Regions from separate parts of the Robbsia betulipollinis genome, predicted to be linked through region 2. Evidence: predicted binding sites of a transcription regulator. Region 2 holds the regulator's gene; the other holds the start of a gene.
The links. The regulator LexA, encoded in region 2, represses DNA repair genes until DNA is damaged. The targets are predictions, from matches to a motif close to ACTGTATNNNNATACAGT.
Positions count from the first base shown of each region.

Region 1: the regulator LexA is predicted to act here: its motif matches at 5,510-5,527, upstream of imuA (translesion DNA synthesis-associated protein ImuA).

Region 1 is NZ_JAPMXC010000014.1:8,227-18,828, forward strand. Features, by position in the region: gene OVY01_RS22305 (DEAD/DEAH box helicase family protein) at 1-2,528, shown strand, start outside; gene OVY01_RS22310 (DUF6880 family protein) at 3,166-3,735, opposite strand; gene OVY01_RS22315 (DUF6933 domain-containing protein) at 3,790-4,290, opposite strand; gene OVY01_RS22320 (H-NS histone family protein) at 4,518-4,832, opposite strand; gene imuA (translesion DNA synthesis-associated protein ImuA) at 5,548-6,255, shown strand; gene OVY01_RS22330 (Y-family DNA polymerase) at 6,185-7,651, shown strand; gene OVY01_RS22335 (error-prone DNA polymerase) at 7,661-10,602, shown strand, end outside.
Region 2 is NZ_JAPMXC010000002.1:108,362-118,963, reverse strand. Features, by position in the region: gene OVY01_RS12355 (ATP-binding protein) at 1-3,534, shown strand, start outside; gene OVY01_RS12350 (asparaginase) at 3,588-4,799, opposite strand; gene lexA (transcriptional repressor LexA) at 4,989-5,633, shown strand; gene OVY01_RS12340 (hypothetical protein) at 5,647-6,033, shown strand; gene OVY01_RS12335 (hypothetical protein) at 6,205-6,372, shown strand; gene OVY01_RS12330 (hypothetical protein) at 6,467-6,844, shown strand; gene dusA (tRNA dihydrouridine(20/20a) synthase DusA) at 7,009-8,055, shown strand; tRNA gene OVY01_RS12320 (tRNA-His) at 8,125-8,200, shown strand; gene OVY01_RS12315 (DUF1653 domain-containing protein) at 8,401-8,631, opposite strand; gene OVY01_RS12310 (Rap1a family protein) at 8,953-9,303, opposite strand; gene OVY01_RS12305 (hypothetical protein) at 9,463-9,687, opposite strand; tRNA gene OVY01_RS12300 (tRNA-Met) at 9,911-9,987, shown strand; gene OVY01_RS12295 (hypothetical protein) at 10,445-10,602, shown strand, end outside.

The sequences.
Region 1 (10,602 bases), on a different contig from region 2:
GACAGCGCCCGATTATTTTCCTGTCGAACGGCTATGAAAACTGGATTTGGGATGACCAGTCCTATCCGCGTCGCGCACTGCAGGGCTTCTACAAGAAGTCGGAACTCGAACTTGTGATACAGCGCCGCACGAGCCGCAAATCGCTCGCTGAGGCGGCCATCGACACGAAGATAGTGGAGCGTTTCTATCAGACGCGCGCCATTCGTCGTGTCGGAGAAACGTTCGAAGTCGACAACCAGCGCAAGGCCTTGCTCGTGATGGCGACGGGTACCGGCAAAACGCGCACGGTCATCGCGCTCGCCGATCTGCTGATGCGCTGCAACTGGGCCAAACGCATTCTGTTTCTCGCAGATCGCGTGGCGCTTGTCAATCAGGCGGTCGGCGCATTCAAGACGCATTTGGCTGATGCGTCGCCGGTCAATCTGGTGACGGACAAGTACACCGAGGGCCGTGTGTTCGTGTCAACGTACCCGACGATGATGGGACTCATCGATGAAGCCCACAACGGCGTTCGGCGCTTCGGCGTCGGACATTTTGACCTCGTCGTCATCGACGAAGCTCATCGCTCCGTGTATCGGAAATATCGTGCGATCTTCGATTATTTCGACTCGATGCTCGTCGGTCTGACCGCCACGCCTAAGGATGAGGTCGACAAGGATACGTACAGCCTGTTCGACCTCGAAAAGGGCGTCCCGACCGACGCATATGGTCTCGACGAAGCCGTCGCGAATTCGCATCTCGTGCCGCCCGTGCCGATTTCCGTCCCGCTCAAGTTCCAGCGCGAAGGAATTCGTTACGACAATCTCTCCGAAGAAGAGAAAGAGGAATGGGACGCAGTTGAATGGAACGAAGACGGTACGATGCCAGCCGAAGTTGATACGGAGGCCATGAACAAGTGGCTGTTCAACATCGATACGGTCGACAAGGCACTCGAAGTGCTCATGACGAAAGGGCAAAAAGTTGCTGGCGGCGATCTGCTCGGCAAGACCATCATCTTCGCGAAGAACAACGATCACGCCGAGTTTATCGCGAAGCGCTTCGACGCCAACTATCCGCAGTACAAAGGGCACTTTGCGCGGATGGTGACGTACAAGACCACGTACGTTCAAACTATCATCGACGACTTCTCGAAGCCTGAGAAGATGCCGCATATCGCGGTGTCGGTCGATATGCTCGACACCGGCATCGACGTTCCGGAGGTCGTCAATCTCGTCTTCTTCAAGGCGGTGCGCTCGAAGACAAAATTTTGGCAGATGGTCGGACGTGGCACGCGCCTTCGTCCTGATCTGTTCGGGCCAGGGCAGGACAAGAAGGAATTCTTTATCTTCGATTTCTGCCAGAACCTGGAATTCTTCGGTGCGAGTCAGGACTTCGCTGAAGGTTCGACCACAGAGCCGCTCGGGATGCGCCTTTTCAAGGCGCGGCTGGACATGATCGGTACACTCGACGAACGGGCGCAAGGCGAAATGAATGAGCCTGAGCCGCCACCTTATGGCGGTCATCTTTCCGAAGGACAGTTGCGCAAGGAGACGGCGGCGTTGCTGCACTCTCAGGTTGCGGCGATGAACGTCGATAATTTCGTGGTTCGGCCGCGGCGCCAGTTTGTCGACAAATTCAGTCAGCCCGATGCCTGGGAGTCGCTTTCGCAGGAGGACTTCCATGAATTGTCCGATCGTGTCGCTGACTTGCCGACCATGCTCGTCGACAGTGACGAAGAGGCTAAGCGCTTCGATATGCTGGTTTTACGTGCACAACTCACCATTCTGCAAGCCGGAACAGGGTTCGTAGGGCTTCGCGAGAAGATTCAGAGGATTGCAGGCGAACTTGAGGAACAGATCGCTATTCCCGCGATCAAGGCGCAGATCGTTCTCATCAGTGCAGTTGCAAGTGACGAATGGTGGGAAGACGTCACCGTGCCGATGCTGGAAACCGCACGTCGTCGACTGCGCGCCCTCATCAAGCTTATTCCGAAAATCATGAAGAAGATCGTTTATACGGACTTCGAGGACGAGCTCGGCGACATGACCGAAGTCACGCTGCCACAGGTCACGGCGGGCCTCAACATGGCCAAGTTCAAGGAAAAGGCCAGAGCGTTTCTGCGGGCGCACGAGAACCATCTGGCTTTGCAGAGACTGCGTCGTAACCAGCCGTTGACAGCAGCCGACCTCGAAGAGTTCAATAAAATGCTGATCGAGGCAGGGGGATCGCCGGAACTCATCAAGTCTGCGACCGAACAGAGTGAGGGCCTAGGGTTTTTCATCCGGTCATTGGTAGGTCTGGAGCGCGAATCCGCGATGCAGGCGTTCAGCGAGTTCATCAGCGGAACGACCGCGACCCCTGATCAGATCGAGTTCATCAACCTCATCGTCGAGGAACTTATGCAGAACGGGGTTATGGATGCATCGCGTCTCTATGAGACCCCGTTCGTCGATATGTGCCCTTCCGGGCCCGAGGCAATTTTTCTCGCAGATCAGGTTGATCAGTTGGTCACAGTGCTGCATTTGATCCGAGCCAGGGCCGCTGCTTAGATACGGTATCTAGGTGCAACCCTGTTCTCCCCACTGTAAAGGCGCATCGGGAAATTCAATCGATGATTGCTTGAGGCTAAGAAAAAGACGTAGCGAAGTGGGAGGCTCGGAAGAGCGCCCCCGCGTCAATAACCGACCACCGAATACGGTTTGCGGTTTCTCTTGCTGCGATGTCTGCTTTGCATCTTACTGCGGTCATTGAGCGGACAGGTGCTAAACGACCGCTTCGGCCGAAAAACGGTCTTCCATGTCAGAGTGGCATATTCATCGAACAGGCAGTATGCCGAATGCCACTTATGATAACTCCCGTTATCAACGTAGGCGAAGAGGTCAGTTTTTACTAGTACCTATGAGTTATGCATGCTAGTGCCGCACACAGCGTGCTGTAAAAAAATTATATGCGAGCTGCGGCGGAATGCCAGATTTCACATTTGAGACAAAAAGCACAGCTTCCTCAAACGTTGAAAAATCATAGAATAGTCCGTTAACAATAACAGAACGGCACTCGTTGCAAAAGGATAATGTCATATCACATTGCAAAATAGATTTTTTTGGTTTTGTGATTATTATAATATATTTACTATCGAGATTTCTTAGATAAAACGCTAAAGTCGGTGTTCTGCAAAATATGTTTAACCTATGACGTTGACTTTTGTAAGTATGAATTTACCTTCGACAAAAAGGTTGGGGCATTGGCTTGCGCGGCGTTGACCGCCTGAATGAGCTCTCGAAACTCGCCGTACTGACTAGATGCCTGTGCGGCTGCGATCCTCGTCGCAAATAACGCCGGTCCTGTACCCGTGCTTATCGCAATACTAATAAGATCAGTGCAAGCACGGTCGAAAATATCACTGACCTCGGTTGCTTCCTCGGCGGTTCGCTCAAAGATACCTTCGGCCAGGGTAAAAAATTCCCACATTAATTCAATCGCGAGCATTGGCGCAACTTCGATGACATCACGAACAATGCCTTTTCTCAATGCATCCAGTTCTGAGGCCAATTCAGTCACTTGGTCGGCACTAAGGAACGATGTTTGCGCCTGAAGTGCTTCCAGCCATGCATGGGCGGCTTCCGGGACATTTATCCCGGCTTGAACTGCCGACGCAAAGCACAGCCGACGCCAAACATGAGGATGAAGCTCCGCGACATCCGCAATGATGTCCGTCAGGCGTGCAGGATCAATGGCATTGATGGTCGCTTTATCCATTGTGTGATGTTTCGATTTTGAGAGGCAGTTCGCAACCAATACACTGCAGCCTGATTAATGCAGATTGCTGCCATGTGCTTCAATGACAGCAAGTAACTGTGATGGGCTTTGATACTGGATCGGTTTAAAAACTATTTCTGCTAAGGCCAGCGCTATTCTTTGCGTGTCATCACTTCGGTGATGGTGCTTATAGACCTCTGCGGAAAACGCAAATTCGTTCATTATGCCCAGCACACTGCGATTTGCGGTCTTCAGGAATTGGTGGCCGTCGAGTTGACGCAACTCGCTTTCGATTCGATCGGGACGCCATCCGTGCAGCGACAATATTTCCGCCAGATGTGCGGGGAATCTTGTCGCTAATGTTTTTTCCGGCGCCAACGGCATTAATAACGGCAGCAAGGTGCATTCATTGACTAATAGCGCGATTTGCGGTTTCAAAAATAGTATCGTCGTATACCAGTTTGATAGATTTTTACCAGAAATGCCTGAGACTTCCGTCGCAGGTCGCTCTCCGATTCGATCCAAAAGCTTTTTTGTGCAATAAAAACGTAGCATGATGCTGATTTGGAAGGGAGATGATAGTAATCAAATATGCCGCCGCGCCAGTAGCTGAAGTCTCAAACACATTCGTTATGCGATAGTAAATCGATGCCACTTGAGTTGCAGTAACAGAGCGTAATGCATTTTATTGGTGCTAGTTATTGACAATCTGTTTTATTTTTTTGAGGTCTATTAGTAATAAAAAACTTGTAAAGGGGCGCGACGCGCCACCTAAAATTTCTTTACACGATGACGAAACCATCCCGGTCTTTGCCGGCAATCCAAAGCGGCGGTTTTCCACGGCCCGACCAGGTTTTTCCCGATTCGGGGTCGCGATATTTGGGAGCGACCGCACTGCGTTGTTTACTCACGCTCTCTTTCCGAGCGTAACCCCGCGTGCCAAACCCAAGTTCTGCCGCAGTGAGTTCAAACGCGGCAATTGTTTCTTTGACCTCAATGAGAGCACTGCCGCGTGCCTCTGCACGCATCGCTTGAATTTGGGCGTCAAGCTTCGCCTTTTCCTGGATCAACTTGTCGAGTTCGGATTGTTTAGACATTACTTGTTCCTGGCCTTTCGTGGAGAAAACCTTGCAGAGGCACAATATATCATTGTGATGTATGGGTTTGCCTCAATGCAAGGAAAGCATATTTTAACAAACTCTATGAATGTAGGTACAGTTTATAATATTTATTTGATTACCTAGCGGTTCAAGGAACTGGTGGCATGGTGCTGTTTCTTATACGCCAGAGAATTGCGGTAAAGCCGGAAGGGATAGGAACCGGGGACAGGGACGATGTGTGGCGTGAATCACGCAGTTTTCTGCTTGGCGATCCTATGTCGAGGTACTGGCATTCATTCGGGAGGCCGCCGCGGCGCCGGCGGCTGTTATTCCGCGCTACAACTGCGGACCCAGCGCACGTGCCTTGATGAGCGATCGCGCTGGTGAATGTTGCTCGATGTGGCGACGCTATTGTCCACACGGGGCTATAGCGTGCAATGTGCCAATCATGATCAATATCCGCGTGGACTAGATCATCAGCGCGAACTGGACGCCATTGCTGCGCGCGGGGTGCATGATGGTGTCCGGCGCCAACGCGTATAAAAAGGTTATCGATACGGCCACTAAAAAACGTACCTTTTTACTCAAGGCGCGCAGTAGCCAAACTGCATTTCCGAAATGCCGTCGTGATGTGCGCGGGATTTTCCAGCTTGCGAAAGCGCCTTCGGTAAGATACTGTATAAAAAAACAGTGTTTACCACCGGGGAAGCGTATGCACAAGGCACTCAGCAGCCCACAAACTATTCATCCATCGCTTTGGCGTGGCTCCCAACTCGCCCAGGGCCGCGAGCGCTGCGTCGATACGGGCCATGCCGGGCTGTCGGCTGAGTTACCCGGTGGGGGGTGGCCCCGCGGCACGCTGATCGATCTCCTGATCCAGCAGCCAGGCATTGGCGAAGTGCGCCTGCTACAACCTGCGTTAGCCACACTGCGCACGCGGCCGATTGTTTTGCTTCAACCGCCGCACGTGCCCAATGCCCTGGCCGTCGCCAATTGGGGGGTGCCGCCGGACAATTTCCACCGCATCGAAACAGGTTCGGTAGCTGATGCCCTGTGGGCCGCCGAGCAAATTCTCCGGGCCGGCACCTGCGGCATGCTGCTCTTCTGGCAACCGCAGATCCGCAATGACGCGCTGCGCCGCCTGCACTTGGCCGCCCAAGCGGGCGACACGGTTTTTTTCATGATGCGGCCGATGACGGCCGCGCCCCACGCATCGCCCGCGCCGTTGCGCTTGGGGCTCACGCCGGCGTTTGATGGCGTCTCAGTGCGCTTCATCAAACGTCGCGGCCCCGCACGCGATGAGCCGCTGTTCGTGCCCCTTTCTCCCTCCCTTTTCAAGAGTCATCGCCATGCGCCTGTGGATCGGCGTCCATCTTCCGTACCTGTCGCTGGAAGCATATCGGCCGACGTGGTCGCCTGATGCCAACGGCTTGGTCATCCTCGAGCGTGAGCGCGTGCTGACGATGAGCCGCACGGCGCGCTTGGCTGGCGTACGTGTCGGCATGCGCCGTGGCGGCGTATTGACGCTGAGTCCCAACGTCACGCTACGCGAGCGCGACGCGCAGCGCGAAGACGCGTGTTTATTCGCTGCGGCCGTGGCCCTGATGCGATTCTCGCCCCAGGTCACGCTCGCCGCGGAGGCGACGGTACTGGTTGAGGTCAGCGCGAGCCTGCGCTTATTCGGCGGCGTGCGGTCTTTGCGGCGCCAGATGCGCGACACGCTCACGGCGCTGGCGATGACCGGGCGCTTGGGCATCGCGCCGACCGGCGCCGGCGCGTGGCTCCTCGCGCGACACGGGCAGGAAAGGGCAACCTTATCTCTGGAGTCGCTGGCCCGCGCGGTGGGCTGCGTACCGGTGGCGTTGTTGCCGGAAGCGCGGCGCGCAGCGGAGTGGTTCGATGGGCTAGGTTGTTGCACCCTGGTCGACGTCCTCGCGCTGCCGCGCGCGGGCCTCGCCAAACGCACGAGCCCGGAATTGCTGCACGCTCTCGATCGCGCCTTGGGTGCGCAAGCCGAGGCCTACGAATGGTTGACGCTCCCCGATACGTTTGAGGCGCGCCAGGAATTGCCGGATCGCAGCGAACGCGCCGATGAGATTGTCGCCTGCGCGCAGACACTGATTACGCAGTTGAGCGGCTGGCTGAGCGCGCGCCAGTACCGTGTGCGGCGCTTGCGTCTGCAGCTGCCTCACGAACGTGGCCGCGAGGCAATCATCCCAACGGAAATCGAGATTGCCTTTGGCGAGCCGGCCGCGGATGCGGATCACATTCTGCGGCTGGTACGGGAACGCGTAGAGCGCACCACATTGCCGGCGGCGGTGCTGGCTGTGTGGATGAGCGCGGTTTCGCTCGCGAGTGCCGCACCGCTGAGCGATACGCTCTTTCCGGAGCCCGGCGGGACGCCTGCGGACCATGCACGATTGCTGGAATTGCTGATTGCCCGGCTGGGCGAGGAGAACGTGCGTCGTCCGCAGCCGCTCACGGACCACCGGCCAGAACACGCCAATCGCTGGGCGCCGGTGGCGCAGGTGTCCAAGACCGTGGCAACGCCCGGGCACTTGCGCCGCCCACTTTGGCTGCTGGAAACGCCAATCGCCTTGCTAACCCGGCAACACCGGCCGTTCTACGGTAGTCCCTTACGGATAACTTCCCCCGCTGAGCGCATTGAGGCCGGCTGGTGGAGCGGGCAGACCACCGCGCGCGATTACTTCATCGCCGAGGGCCGGGACCATTGCTGCTATTGGATTTTTCGCGAACGTCTGGGCGCCGCTGAGGAAGCTGAGCCCCGCTGGTTTCTACACGGCCTGTTTGGCTGAGCATGGGCGATGGCGAATTCCTTTCTCTTGCCACCCTACGCGGAATTGCAGTGTTGCAGTAATTTCACGTTTTTGCGCGGCGCTTCGCACGCTGAGGAACTGGTTGCACGTGCCGCGGCCCTTGACTACGCGGCGCTGGCCATCACCGACGAGTGTTCGCTCGCCGGTGTGGTGCGCGCCCATGTCGCCGCCAAGGAAGCGCAACTGCCCCTTTTGATTGGCAGCTTTTTTCGACTGGTGAACGCGGATGGTACGGATGGCCCGGAACTGACCGTTCTCGCGCAGAACCGCAGTGGCTACGGCAATCTGTGCGAACTGATCACGATGGCCCGCACACGCGTGGAAAAAGGCGCTTATCTGATCCGCTGCGAGGATTTCGACCGGCCGGTGGCACCGCACGAGCACCTGCGCTGGTTGCCGGACTGTCTAGTCATTCTCGCATTGCCGGCAGTTCGGTCTGCCGATGCGGATGTATTTGATACCCATGCACGCTGGGCAAGTCGCACGTTCTTTCAACGTTTGTGGCTGGGGTTATCACTTCACGGCGGCCCCGACGACGAATGGATGCGCGAGACGGTCGAGCAGGTCGCCAGGCGCTATCAGTTGCCTACGGTCGCACTGGGTGGCGTGTGCATGCATGTGCGCTCGCGCAAACCGCTACAGGACACGCTGTCGGCCACGCGGTTGCGCCGGCCGGTGGGCGAATGCGGCTACGACCTGGACCCGAACGCCGAACGCCATTTGCGTGGACGTCTACGCCTGGCCAACCTCTATGCGCCGGCGCTGCTCGCCGAGACCCTGACGATCGCCGAGCAGTGCACGTTTTCGCTGGACGAACTGCGCTACGAATACCCGGGAGAAGTCGTGCCCGTGGGCGTTACGCCCGCCGACTACCTGCGGCAGGAAACCTATGCCGGAGCGCACCGACGGTTTCCCCGTGGCGTCCCGCTCGCCGTGCAGGAGCAGATCGAGCACGAGTTGGCATTGATCGCCGAGCTGCAATACGAACCCTATTTCCTGACCGTCTACGACCTGGTGCGCTTCGCGCGCAACGAGGGCATTCTGTGCCAGGGACGCGGGTCAGCGGCCAATTCCGCGGTTTGCTATTGCCTGGGCGTCACCGAAGTGGACCCGAGCCGCGGCAACATGCTGTTCGAGCGTTTCATCAGCCGCGAGCGCAACGAACCGCCCGATATCGACGTCGACTTCGAACATCAGCGCCGCGAAGAGGTGATCCAGTACATTTATCGCAAGTACGGCCGTGACCGCGCGGCGCTCGCGGCCGCCGTCACCACTTATCGACCCCGCAGCGCCCTGCGCGATGCCGGCAAGGCGCTTGGCATCGATCTGACGATCGTCGAGAAGGTGGCCAAAGCTCACCAGTGGTTCGACTCGAGCGGCGATTTGCTGCATCGCTTCACCGAATCCGGCCTTGATGTGACGGCGCCCCTGATCCAGCAGTGGGCGACGCTGGCTGTGCAGCTGCTGGGTTTTCCCCGGCACCTGTCACAGCACTCGGGCGGTTTCGTCATCAGTGCGGGCAAGTTGTCGCGCATGGTGCCAATCCAGAACGCTGCGATGGCCGAGCGCAGCGTGATCGAGTGGGACAAGGACGACCTGGACGCGGTGGGCTTGCTCAAAATCGATGTTTTGGCCTTGGGCATGCTGTCAGTCATACGGCGAACTTTGGCGCTGGTGAGCGATCTGCGCGGCGAGCCGTTCGAGCTGCAGGACATCCCGGCGGAAGACCCGGCCACCTACGACATGATCTGCAAAGCGGACACCGTGGGAGTATTTCAGATCGAGTCGCGCGCGCAAATGAGCATGTTGCCGCGTCTCAAACCCCGCAAATTCTACGATCTCGTCATCGAGGTCGCGATCGTGCGCCCCGGTCCCGTGCAAGGTGGCATGGTGCACCCCTATCTACGGCGCCGGCAGGGACTGGAGCCGATCGCCTATCCAAGCGATGAAGTCAAGACCGCGCTTGAGAGGACGTTGGGCGTGCCGATCTTCCAGGAACAGGTGATGCAGATCGCCATGCTTGCCGCCGGGTTCTCCGCCGGCGAAGCCGATCGCCTGCGCCGCGCGATGGCCGCCTGGAAGCGCAAAGGTGGTTTGCAGCATTACTACGATCGCATCGTCAACGGCATGCTTGAGCGGGGTTATCCGCGCGACTTTGCGGAAAGCATCTTCGCGCAGATCCAGGGCTTCGGCGAGTATGGTTTTCCGGAAAGCCATGCGGCGAGTTTTGCGCTGCTGGTGTATGCGAGCGCCTGGCTCAAATGCCACCACCCGGCGCCGTTTCTGTGCGCGATGCTCAACAGCCAGCCGATGGGCTTTTACTCGCCCTCGCAGCTCGTGCAGGACGCGAAACGGCACGGTGTGGCGGTCCTGCCAGTCGATGTGATGATCAGCGAGTGGGATTCAACGCTGGAAGGTGACCTGCAACGTCCTACCGTGCGCATGGGGTTGTCCAACATCCGCGGCATGCGCGAGGAGTCTGCTTGGCGTATCGAAGCGGCCCGTGCGGTGTGCGCCTTTGGCGATGTCTCGGATCTCGCGCGCCGTGCCCAGCTCGAGCGGCGCGATCTGGAATTGCTCGCCGCAGCCAACGCGTTGTCATCGCTCGTGGGCCATCGCCGAACGGCGCTCTGGCAAGCGGTCGCAGCGGCGCCGGAAAAGGCGTTGCTGCGCGACACGGGGCGCGATGATGAAACTCCGAATCTGACCGCGCCAGGTGAAGCGGAGTCCATTCTTGGCGATTACCGAGCAATCGGCCTGACACTGGGTCGTCATCCTCTGGCCCTACTACGTGAGCGACTGAACGCCCAACGCTTGATGAGCGCCCAGGTCCTGTCCACTTATCCCAATGGGCGTCTCGCGCGTGGCTGCGGCATCGTGACTGTCCGACAGCGCCCGGGCACTGCCAAAGGCGTGATGTTCGTGACGCT
Region 2 (10,602 bases):
GGCGCCGAGGCGAACCGCCGGCCCGACGCCCCGGTGACGACGGCGCCCTTCGCGCGCAGCGCGGTTGCGGTCATTGCCCGGCACGACCATCCGCCAGCCGCCGGTCTGGCTGGCGAAACGCTGGTCTACGTCCGTACCGCGTTCGCCGACGCAACGCTCGCGCAGCGTTATCCGCAAGCCCGGCGCGTTGCGGTCGATACGCCCTATCACGCACTGGAAAGCCTGGCGATCGGACGGGCGACGGTGTATGTCGGCGACCCCGGCGCGCTGCGCGCCTACGCCCGCACCGTGCTGTTCACCGGGCTCGAGATCAAACAACGGCTGGATGCCCTGAGCATTCCGCATGCGTTCGCCGTGAATCCAGCGCAGCGCGAACTGCTGGCCGAACTGAACGCCGCGCTCGGGCACATCCCGCCCCAGATGCACGCGCGCATCGCACGGCGCTGGAGCGACGTCACACAGGCGACACGGCCGCAACGCTTGCCATTAAGCGAGGCTGAACAGGCATGGATCGACGCCCATCCCGTGGTGCGCGTCGCCACGCCCAGCTATGTGGTGCCGTTTGCCTTCGAGGACAGCGGCGGGCGCTTTTCCGGCATCACCGCGTCGCTGCTCGACATGATCGCCGCGCGCACGGGCCTGGTCTTCGAACCGGTATTCGTCGCACCGGTCGCGGCGATGCGCCAGCAAGCGGCGCAGGGCGAGGTCGACATGGCAGCGCTCGCGCTCGGCGCCGATCACGATGATCCTGACGGACTGCTTCATACCCGCCCCTTCATGTTCACCACCGCTGCGATCGTGGCGCGCCGCGACGACGCGGCCATCACCGATCTCGACTCTCTGCGCGGGCGCAAGATCGCTCTCGTGAAAGGCCAGCCGCTGACGCCCTACCTGCTCGCGCGCGGCCTCGCGCCTCGCGACATCATCTATGCCGGGAGCGGCATCGATGCGCTGGAGCACGTCGCCGCCGGACATGCGGACGCAACCGTGCTGTACTTCGCGACCGCGGACTATTTCATCCACCAGTACTACGCGCGTGCGCTGCGGATCTCCGGCACCACCGGGCCTGCCGCGGTGCCGGTGCAATTCGCGATTCGCCCGGGCGCGCCGCACTTGCGCGCCATCGTCGATCGGGCCATCGGCGCCCTCCCCGAAGCCAGCATCGATGCGCTCAACGCGCAATGGAGCGCCCTCGCGCTCGTGCCGCCCAGCTGGGTGCCGCATCGTGCGCTGATACGCCATGCAACGCTCGCCGTCGCGTTGCTGTTCGGCGCGATCGTCGCCTGGAGCCTGTGGCTGAGGTTCCGCATACGGGCCCGCCAGCGGCATGAACGACTCCTCGAACAGCAGGTCGCCTTTCTGCGACGGCTGATCGACGCCAACCCCAATCCGACCTATGTTCGCAACGCGGCCGGCGTACTGGTCGATTGCAACCAGGCACTTTGCGCAGCGATGGCCTTGCCGCTGCAAGACCTCATCGGACGCACGATCGCCGATACGCCCGGTTTCGACGCGCAGAGCCGCAGACTCATCGACGACGCCTATCGGCACCTGCGCGCGGGTGCGGAAAAGTATTTCGAGACGCTCGCGCTGCGCCTGCATGGACGCCGCATCGAAGGCTGTCACTGGGCGGTGCCGCTCGGGCAGCTGAGCGTGCCGGTTCCGGCGGGACGCGATGGCGCGCATGCTTACAGCGGCGGCATGTTGGGCGGCTGGATCGATCTTACCGACCTCAAACACATGGAACAGGCGCTGCGCCGCGCCAAGGAGGAAGCGGAGGCCGCGAATCGCGCGAAGACCTTGTTCATGGCCACCATCAGCCACGAAATACGTACGCCGATGAATGTCATCATCGGCGTGCTCGAACTCCTGCAGTCGGAGCACGGAACACGCGCCGACGACGTTGAAGCCGTCGGCACGCGCTGCGTCCGGACGGCGCCGGGCGTCATGCCCATCAACGCCGCCCGGCGCCGGCAACAGGCACGACTGGCCTACGGCTCGGCCACCGCGCTGATGACCTTGCTCAACGATATCCTCGACTATTCCCGCGCCGAGTTCGACCAGATGCAATTGAACCGGACGCCCGGTCGTCTCGCAGACCACCTGCGCGAGGTCGTCGATTTCTTTCAACCCAGCGCCGCATCCAAAGGACTCGCACTGCGGCTCGAGCTTCCCGGGGAGGCGCCGGCCGGCCTGCCCGATCTGGCGCTCTTCGACGCGAGTCGGCTGCGGCAGGTATTGAACAACCTGCTCAGCAATGCCATCAAGTTCACCGCATCGGGGACGGTCGCGTTGCGTGCGCAATGCGGTGCACTGCCCACGCCGGACGGCGCGCCCGCGGCAGGCATCACCATCACGGTAAGCGATACCGGTCCGGGCATCGCGCCCGCGGCGCAGGAAAAGCTATTTCAACCTTTCCAGCAGCTCTCGGGCGCGATTTACGCCCGTTATGGCGGCACCGGCATGGGCCTGGCGATTTGCCGCCGCATCGTCGAAGCCATGGACGGTACGATCGCCCTGCAAAGCCGGGAGGGAGCGGGCACGACGGTCACGCTCGTCCTGCCGCTTCTCGTGCCGCACCACGACACCGCGCCATCGCGTCCGGCAGGTTCCGGCGTCGCCCGTCCCCTCGCCTTGCCGCTCGAACCGGGGGCACGCGTGCTGGTCGTCGACGACCACGAGGCGAACCGGGTATTGCTGGCCACGCAACTCATGCAGCTGGGGTTCGCGGCACAGACGACGTCGGACGCCGGGGAGGCGCTGGCACTACTGGCGGCGGAGGCTTTCGCGCTCGTCATCACCGATTGCAACATGCCGGGCATGAGCGGATATGCGCTTGCCACTGCCATCGTCGAACGCCGGGGATCGACCCTTCCGGTTATCGGCTACAGCGCCGACGCCTCCGCCGCGTCGCGGCAGCGTTGCCTCGACGCGGGCATGCTCGGCCTGCTGGTCAAGCCCCTGACCCTCGCCAGCCTGCGCGCGCAACTGCTGCCGACGGCAGACCACAGCGATGCGCACGAGGCCACGGCTTCGGCGGACAGCGTCGCGCCCGCGTCGCCCGAACCCGCCGAGCGACTGGACGAACTCGCCGAGCGTCTGATGCGGATCGCGAACGGCGACCGCACGATGGCCGCGCGGTTGCTACGCCTGTTCGAGGAGGGACTCGACGCCTCGCATCCTCGTTACGAACAGGCCATGCGAACAGGCGACCGCGCCGCGTTGCGTCAATACGCGCACCACAACAAAGGTCCGGCGAAAATGCTCGGCCTGCATGCCTTCGCCGATGCCTGCGACGCACTGACGCGGGCGAGCAGCATCGCCGCCGGCCTTGCGCCGGAGGCCGACGATGACGAAAACGCGTCGCACGACGCTCGCCCTGTGGCACGTTCGGCGCCGGACGCCGGCGACACGGCGCGCGCTGCCGTCCGGCTCTCTCGGGCGAATCGCGATTTTCTGGCGGACCTCGCCGGGGTGCGGGCTCTGGTGGCGGCACTGCGCGCGCAGCTGGAGGATGCGGCGCGGGCTCGCTGAGCGGCACCGGATGAGCGGCACCGGATGTCGGTCATGCGCTATGGAAAAACGCTTCAATAGGCATCGAACAGGGTCTGCAGGGCAGTGGGCGCCGCGATGCCGTCCGATAGCGCGAGCAGCAATAGCAGCCGTGCCTTGTACGGGTTCAGCGTACCGCTCGCCACGAAGCCGAGCGCCGCATCGTCGACCGCCGCGCCACGCGTCACACGTACCTCCAGCGCACGGCTGGAGCGCACGACCGCGATGCCGGCGCCCGGCAGCTGCGCCAACGCCTGCTGCAGATCGGCATGCAGCGAGCCATTGCCGGTACCGGCGACGACCACGCCGGCCACCCGCCCGGCGGAATCGCGCATCAGGGCGTCGATGTACCTGGGCGAAACGCCTCCATGACTCACCACGATATCGACGGCGGCCAGATCCGCGGCCTGCCAGCCCGATGCACGGGCGAAACGGCTACCGGATGTGTGCAACCCGGTGTGCAACCCGGTGTGCAACCCGGTGTGCAGATCCTGAGCGGCCCGTGCGAACGCGACCTGGCCATCCTGAACCCAACCCAGTGCGCCCGATTCCGGCGAGGCGAAAGCGTTCACCGAGTGACTACTCGCCTTGACCACATCGCGTGCGGAGTGGATGCGGTTGCCGAATGCCACCAGCACGCCCTGTCCGCGCGCAGCCGGTGCCGCGGCGAGCGTGACCGCGTCGAAGAGATTCGCCGGGCCGTCCGCCGAGAGTGCGGTCGCGGGACGCATCGCCGCAGTCATCACGACCGGTTTGTCGCTGCCCACCGTCAGATGCAGCCAGTAAGCCGTTTCTTCCAGCGTATCGGTGCCATGCGTGATCACGACGCCATCGACATCGTCGCGTGCCAGCACCGCGTTGACCTCGCGACTCAGACCACACAGGAAATCGAGACTGGCATCCTTGCTGTCGATTGCGGCGAATTGCCGGGACGCGATGGCGGCCAGCCGATCGAGACCGGGAACCGCCGCCAACAGCACGTCGAGCGTGAGCGCGCCCGCGCGGTAATGAAGGGATTCTGCCGCGCTTGCGCCCGACCCGGCGATCGTTCCGCCCGTGCCCAGTATCACCACGCGCGGCAGGGTCGCCGGTCGTGCCGCGGCAGCCCTTCCGGCAGCGGCGGCAAGCGGCGGACCCGCAGGCGTGACAGGCGATGCGGCGGGCAGTGCGCCGATGGCGTCCGGCGCCACGCGGGCTGGCGCATCGCCAGCGGGAAAATACGGTGTTGAAGCAGGAGGAACATTCATCTGGAAACAACCGGGGCGAAGGATGGGGAAACCGCGACTGTAGCGCACAGAGGCACGCTACTTGCAACCGCAATTGCCACGTCGCATGGGACCCACATCGATGACGGACATGCGGCGGCGACCGGCGAAAAAGGTTGCCAGCCGGAAAATACTGTATAGAATTACAGTATCGCATCCAGGAACGACGTCATGCTCAAGCTTACCGCACGACAGCAGCAAGTCTTTGAATTAGTGCAGCGTGCCATCGAGCGCAGCGGCTTCCCGCCCACACGCGCGGAGATTGCCGCGGAATTGGGATTCAGCTCGGCGAACGCCGCCGAGGAACACTTGCGTGCGCTCGCCCGCAAGGGCGTAATCGAACTGGCGCCGGGTGCATCGCGCGGTATCCGGATCGTCCAACCGGACGCGGCGAACGACGCCGCACCGGCCGCCTCGCTAACGCGCGCACTGTTTCTTCCGCTCATAGGTCAGGTCGCGGCCGGCAATCCGATTCTGGCGCAGGAACACGTCTTGCGTCAGTACGGCTGCGATCCGGCGATGTTCTCGAACAAGCCGGATTATCTGCTCACGGTCAGGGGCCTGAGCATGCGTGACGCGGGTATTCTCGATGGCGATCTCCTCGCGGTGCAACGTCGCCGCGAAGCGAACGACGGCCAGATCGTTGTGGCGCGACTGGGCGACGAAGTGACGGTGAAGCGTTTCAAGCGCACTGCCACGGGCGTCGAGTTGATTGCAGAAAACCCTGATTTTTCGAATATTTTGGTCGACCGCGAGCGAACGGACTTTGAGCTCGAAGGTATCGCCGTCGGTCTCATACGTCCTACCCAACTTTGAACGGAGAAACGTCATGTCGAGGCTCGTCCGCCTGTTGTCTGCCAGTACCGCGCTTCATACCTTCGGGCGAGCGCGACTCACCCGCGTCTTTCGCTCCTGCCGGGACAAGGGCGACAAGGGCGACAAGGGCGAGTTTCCCGCAGCAGCGGCGACGCCTGCCGAATCGCAACGCTTCGGCTCGGGAATCGCGGGTGGCGGCATCAAGCGCACGGCCTCCGTACGTCCGGTTCAGGTCACGCCGCTATCCGCGACCCGCAGCGCGGTGCGCGTTTATCGTGGCAGTTCGGGCACCACCATGGTCGGAAAGATCGACGCAATATGCCGGATGATCGATCGCTGCATCGCGGACGAGAGCGCGGCCATGATGACAACGGGAAACGAAGCGGGCCGTTCGATCTGATCCTCGCCCCCGCCCCTGGCCTCAATCCCCACGTTGCACCCGCGTCTTGCCTGGTTTTTGCCCTGTCTGCAGATGTATCGTACGCGAACGGAGATAAGCACTCCTGAGGTGAGCAACGCACTGGTATCATTATTGCTTGACGACTGAGTCAACCATGACAGGAGAATCCGAATGAGCGAAGACAACAAGACCCCCGCGGCACCGGCAGCAGACGTTACGGTGGCCAAGCATAGCGACAACGAAAAGAGCGCGATTCCCGACCGGGCCGACGAAGGGCGCGACGCTGCGCCCAACGACCCACCGGGACAAGGCGAAGCAGCGGAACCGCCGGTAGGCTGAGTTTCACTTTGAAACACCTGGCTGTGCAAGGCAGGAGTGGGTCGGTCCGCTGCTCGCTCGACAGCGCACCGCGTATCGCTGCAGGCGAAGGACCATGAAAAGACGACTACTGAGTACCCTGATCGTTTGTACGGCGCTCGCCGGTTGCGCGACGAAGTTTTACGGGCGGGAGAGCGAACTGACCGCCTATGAAAAAAACAGCCTCAGCTGCCCGGAAATCGATATCGAAACCGCCAAGATAGATGATTTCCAGAGGCGAGTAGGTCAAGAGAGTCAGTTCGATGGCCGCTCCGCCCTCTCGTTCGCGACGGACTTCGGCATCGGTAACGCGATGGAAAAAAGCGCCGCGATCAAGAGCGCGAACAACCGACGCAATCAACTCGACGATCTGCGTGTGGAAAAAGGATGCGCAAAGGATGCGCCACCGTCCGTACGCACGATGCCGTCGACCTCGCCGACATCGGCCGATTAGCCGTCTGATGCATGCCATGGCGGAGCATGTCGCGTGCCGCGTCCATATGGGATCGACCGCAGCCAGGTCTCTGCCGGGGTTCAGTGGAGGCTCTTTTAGCCACGCACGAAAACCCGCGTAAACTGTCGCTTCGCTGGCCCTGCGCCTGACACTGCCCCATCTCGATGAACCACCTCGAATCCATCCTTCCCGCTCACGGGCGTCGCATATGCGTTGCGCCCATGCTTGACTGGACCGACCGCCATTGCCGGTTTTTCCACCGGCAGTTTTCCAGACATGCATGGTTATATACCGAGATGGTCACGACCGGCGCGCTGCTGCATGGCGACGTCGCGCGTCATCTGGCATTCAATGAGGCAGAACATCCGGTCGCGTTGCAGCTCGGCGGCAGCGAGCCCGCCGAGCTCGCGCGTGCCGCGCGGCTCGCCGCAGACTGGGGATACGACGAGGTCAATCTCAACTGCGGTTGCCCGTCGGAACGCGTACAACGTGGCGCATTCGGGGCGTGCCTGATGGCCGAACCCGGCCTGGTGGCGGATGGCGTCAAGGCGATGCGCGACGCGGTCACATTGCCGGTGACGGTCAAACACCGAATCGGCATCGATCACGGCGAAGACTACGGTTTCGTTCGCGATTTCGTCGGCGTCGTCGCCGCCGCCGGCTGCGCGACGTTCATCGTGCATGCGCGCAACGCGATTCTCAAGGGTCTGAGCCCCAAGCAAAACCGTGAAATTCCGCCATTGCGTTACGAGTATGCGTATCGCCTGAAACGGGATTTTCCCGATCTCGAAATCATCGTCAATGGCGGTATCCAGACGCTGGATCAGGCGGCCGAGCATTTGCAACGGGTCGACGGCGTGATGCTGGGGCGCGAGGCGTATCAGAATCCCACCATCCTGCGCGGAGTCGACCAGCGTTTCTACGGATCGACGGCGCCCGCCATGAACGATGCCGAGATCGAAGCGGTGCTCATCGCTTATTGCGAGGACGCCCACCGGCGGGGCACGCCGCTCAACGCCATCGTGCGCCATGTCCTGGGCTGGCACCGCGGCGCGCCGGGGGCACGCAACTGGCGACGCATATTGTCGGATACGCCTCGGCTCACGCGGGGCGACTTCACCCTGTTCGACGACGCCCGTGCTGCCCTGCGAACGATGCAGGCAAACTTCACGACCTTCGGAGAACACGCAGAATCTTCTAGCCAAGTTTGAAATGCATCGCTATAATCTTGTTCTTCGGTGATGCGACTACATAGCGTTGCCGCTAGCAAGAAGACCGTGGTGGCTGTAGCTCAGTTGGTAGAGTCCTGGATTGTGATTCCAGTTGTCGTGGGTTCGAGCCCCATCAGCCACCCCAAGAATATACGCTGGCCAGCATACAAAATGCATTGTGTGGCTGGCGATTCAAAACGTTGGCCCTTCCATCTTATTGGATAGGGCAATGCAGAAGGCCTGCCTCTACGGCAGGCCTTCTGCATTTAAGCGAATGACATGCATCGTCCGGGCGAAGAAACCGATATTCCTGAATGGTGCCTCCCCTCATCGTGCAGAAGCAGCTCATTCGACCCGCCGCAGGATGGGCGGCACGCTAGTGGGCGCGTAGCGTCCGTCGAAGAACTCCGCACTGGGCCGCACCCAGATCCGTCCGCTTTTGAGGCTTTGGTACACCACCACTTCCTCGCCCGACATTTCCAGCTTCGCCCTGGTCACGACGCTATACAGGCGCCCGGTACGCTGATGCTTGTAGACGGTGTTTTCCGACAACTTTTCCGACAATACATGCGACATTTCGAATATTCCGATTCAGTGAATTCTATCGAATCCCTGCGATACGATGCGCACAACGGTATCCGACACCATTTGGCGACACTGCCATCGCGATACAGCAACGGGTGACTGCATTTACTATAAATCGACGAGCACACCCGCCATGTGTCGAAAAGAGCGGGAAAACCCGCTCAACTCCCATGCCATTTGGCCTGCAAACAACAATTTCAACGATAAAACCGCCCCGAGGAGGAAGACGTCGGTCCTACCGACTTCATGCCCGGCAACCTTCGCCCCGCCCCCGGCAGACTTCACGCAGCGGCGCCATGCCACCGCATGGATTCAACAAGGGAACGCCGTCATCCATGAAATGAACACGAGCTGATGCAGCGTATAGTTCGATTGCGCTGGGTGATGCGCCATATAGTCCTCCAGCAGTCCGGGTCCGCGAACATAGGTTACGCCGTCGGGCAAGCAAACGAATTTGTGGGAAACCCTGTGGTCCGCGATCAAACCCCGGCTGGTCATAAGTACCAACTGTTTCGCGCCAGCGGGATCGCGCTGGGCAAACTGCAGGTATTGCGCACCCGTCATGCCGCCCGTCGGGTCGGCGCCCTGGGCGACGGCAAGCGTGCTGGATGCCATGCCGAGCCAAAAAAACGCGGAAAGGAGTGCCCGCGGCAGCGTCGCCATCGTTCGCCATCTTCTTGTACCACTACCCATCTCACCGCTGGTCATTCGTCCCACCCTCCGGAAAAGCGCTAGCGTATACCTTCTTGCCATGGCGGGGAATCCCCGGAGTCGGCTTGTCCGCGCGACTTGCACACATTGACATTGCCGGGCTGGAGGCCCTCATCCGATCACGGCGGTCTTGCTCCAATATTTCACCGCCATCGCCCGCGCTTCATCAAACGCCCGCAACGGGTCGTCGGAGGTCTCGCCGAAGTGAATCTCGTCATCCGCCGAAAGCGCGCCGTCGAGGTGAATACGAAAAATCGCCTGGAATTGGCCGTCACTCGTCGGAACGGCCTCGAGACTGAAACGGCGTAGTCGATCGCTATGGGGGGATTGGCTCATTGTCTCGCTCCTGAAGCGTCGTTATCCGGCATTATGGGTTTTCTGTCCGTCACGAAAAGAGGACGGCCATGTGGCAAGCAAGATCCGTTCCTTTCTGTTTTCGACGCGATCTGCATCCCACCCCCCTCACTTGGCGTATAAGGCCATTCGCTCGCGCCCGGGACGGATTTCACTTGTTCCCACTTGCGGCGTGCGGCACGTTGCGCTATACTGTTTTTTCTGACGCGGGGTGGAGCAGTCTGGCAGCTCGTCGGGCTCATAACCCGAAGGTCGCAGGTTCAAATCCTGCCCCCGCAACCAGTTTCAAGAACGCCCCTTTGCGCAAGCACAGGGGCGTTTTTCATGGGGCAGCGCGATAAAGCGCCCGCTTGCGGTGCATCGGGCCATGGTTCTGGATGACACCCCGAGATACGACACCGCAACGACACCTCGCCCTCGACGCTTTTCCGGCATAACGTTTGCTTGATATCCGTTTCCCGAGTCAAACGATATTTGCCATGATCGCTACGTTGCCCCGCGGCAGACCTCTGTCCGCTCATCGGCCGGAACCCATTCCCGGACAGCCCGAACGCGATCCCTTTTCCGAGCCTCAGCCGGATGACATACCCGGTCTGCCGCCCGGCCCGCATCCGGGACACGACACGGGCGACGACCCCATCGCTCCACCTGTCGAAATACGCTATCCGGGCATGCACTGACGGTAGGTGAATGTCTCGGCGCCACTGTGTCGATCACACCGACACCATCGGAGAAAACGATGATCAAGAATTTCATACATACGGTAAATGGGCAGAATCTCGATTTCTGTGCAACCCTCGGCGACGGGCCGGAAGGTCGGCGCGCGATCATCAGCACAGTCCAATCCCCCGAAACGCTGGTGATCATGGAGGCTGAAGGTGCCCTTTCTGCCCTCAA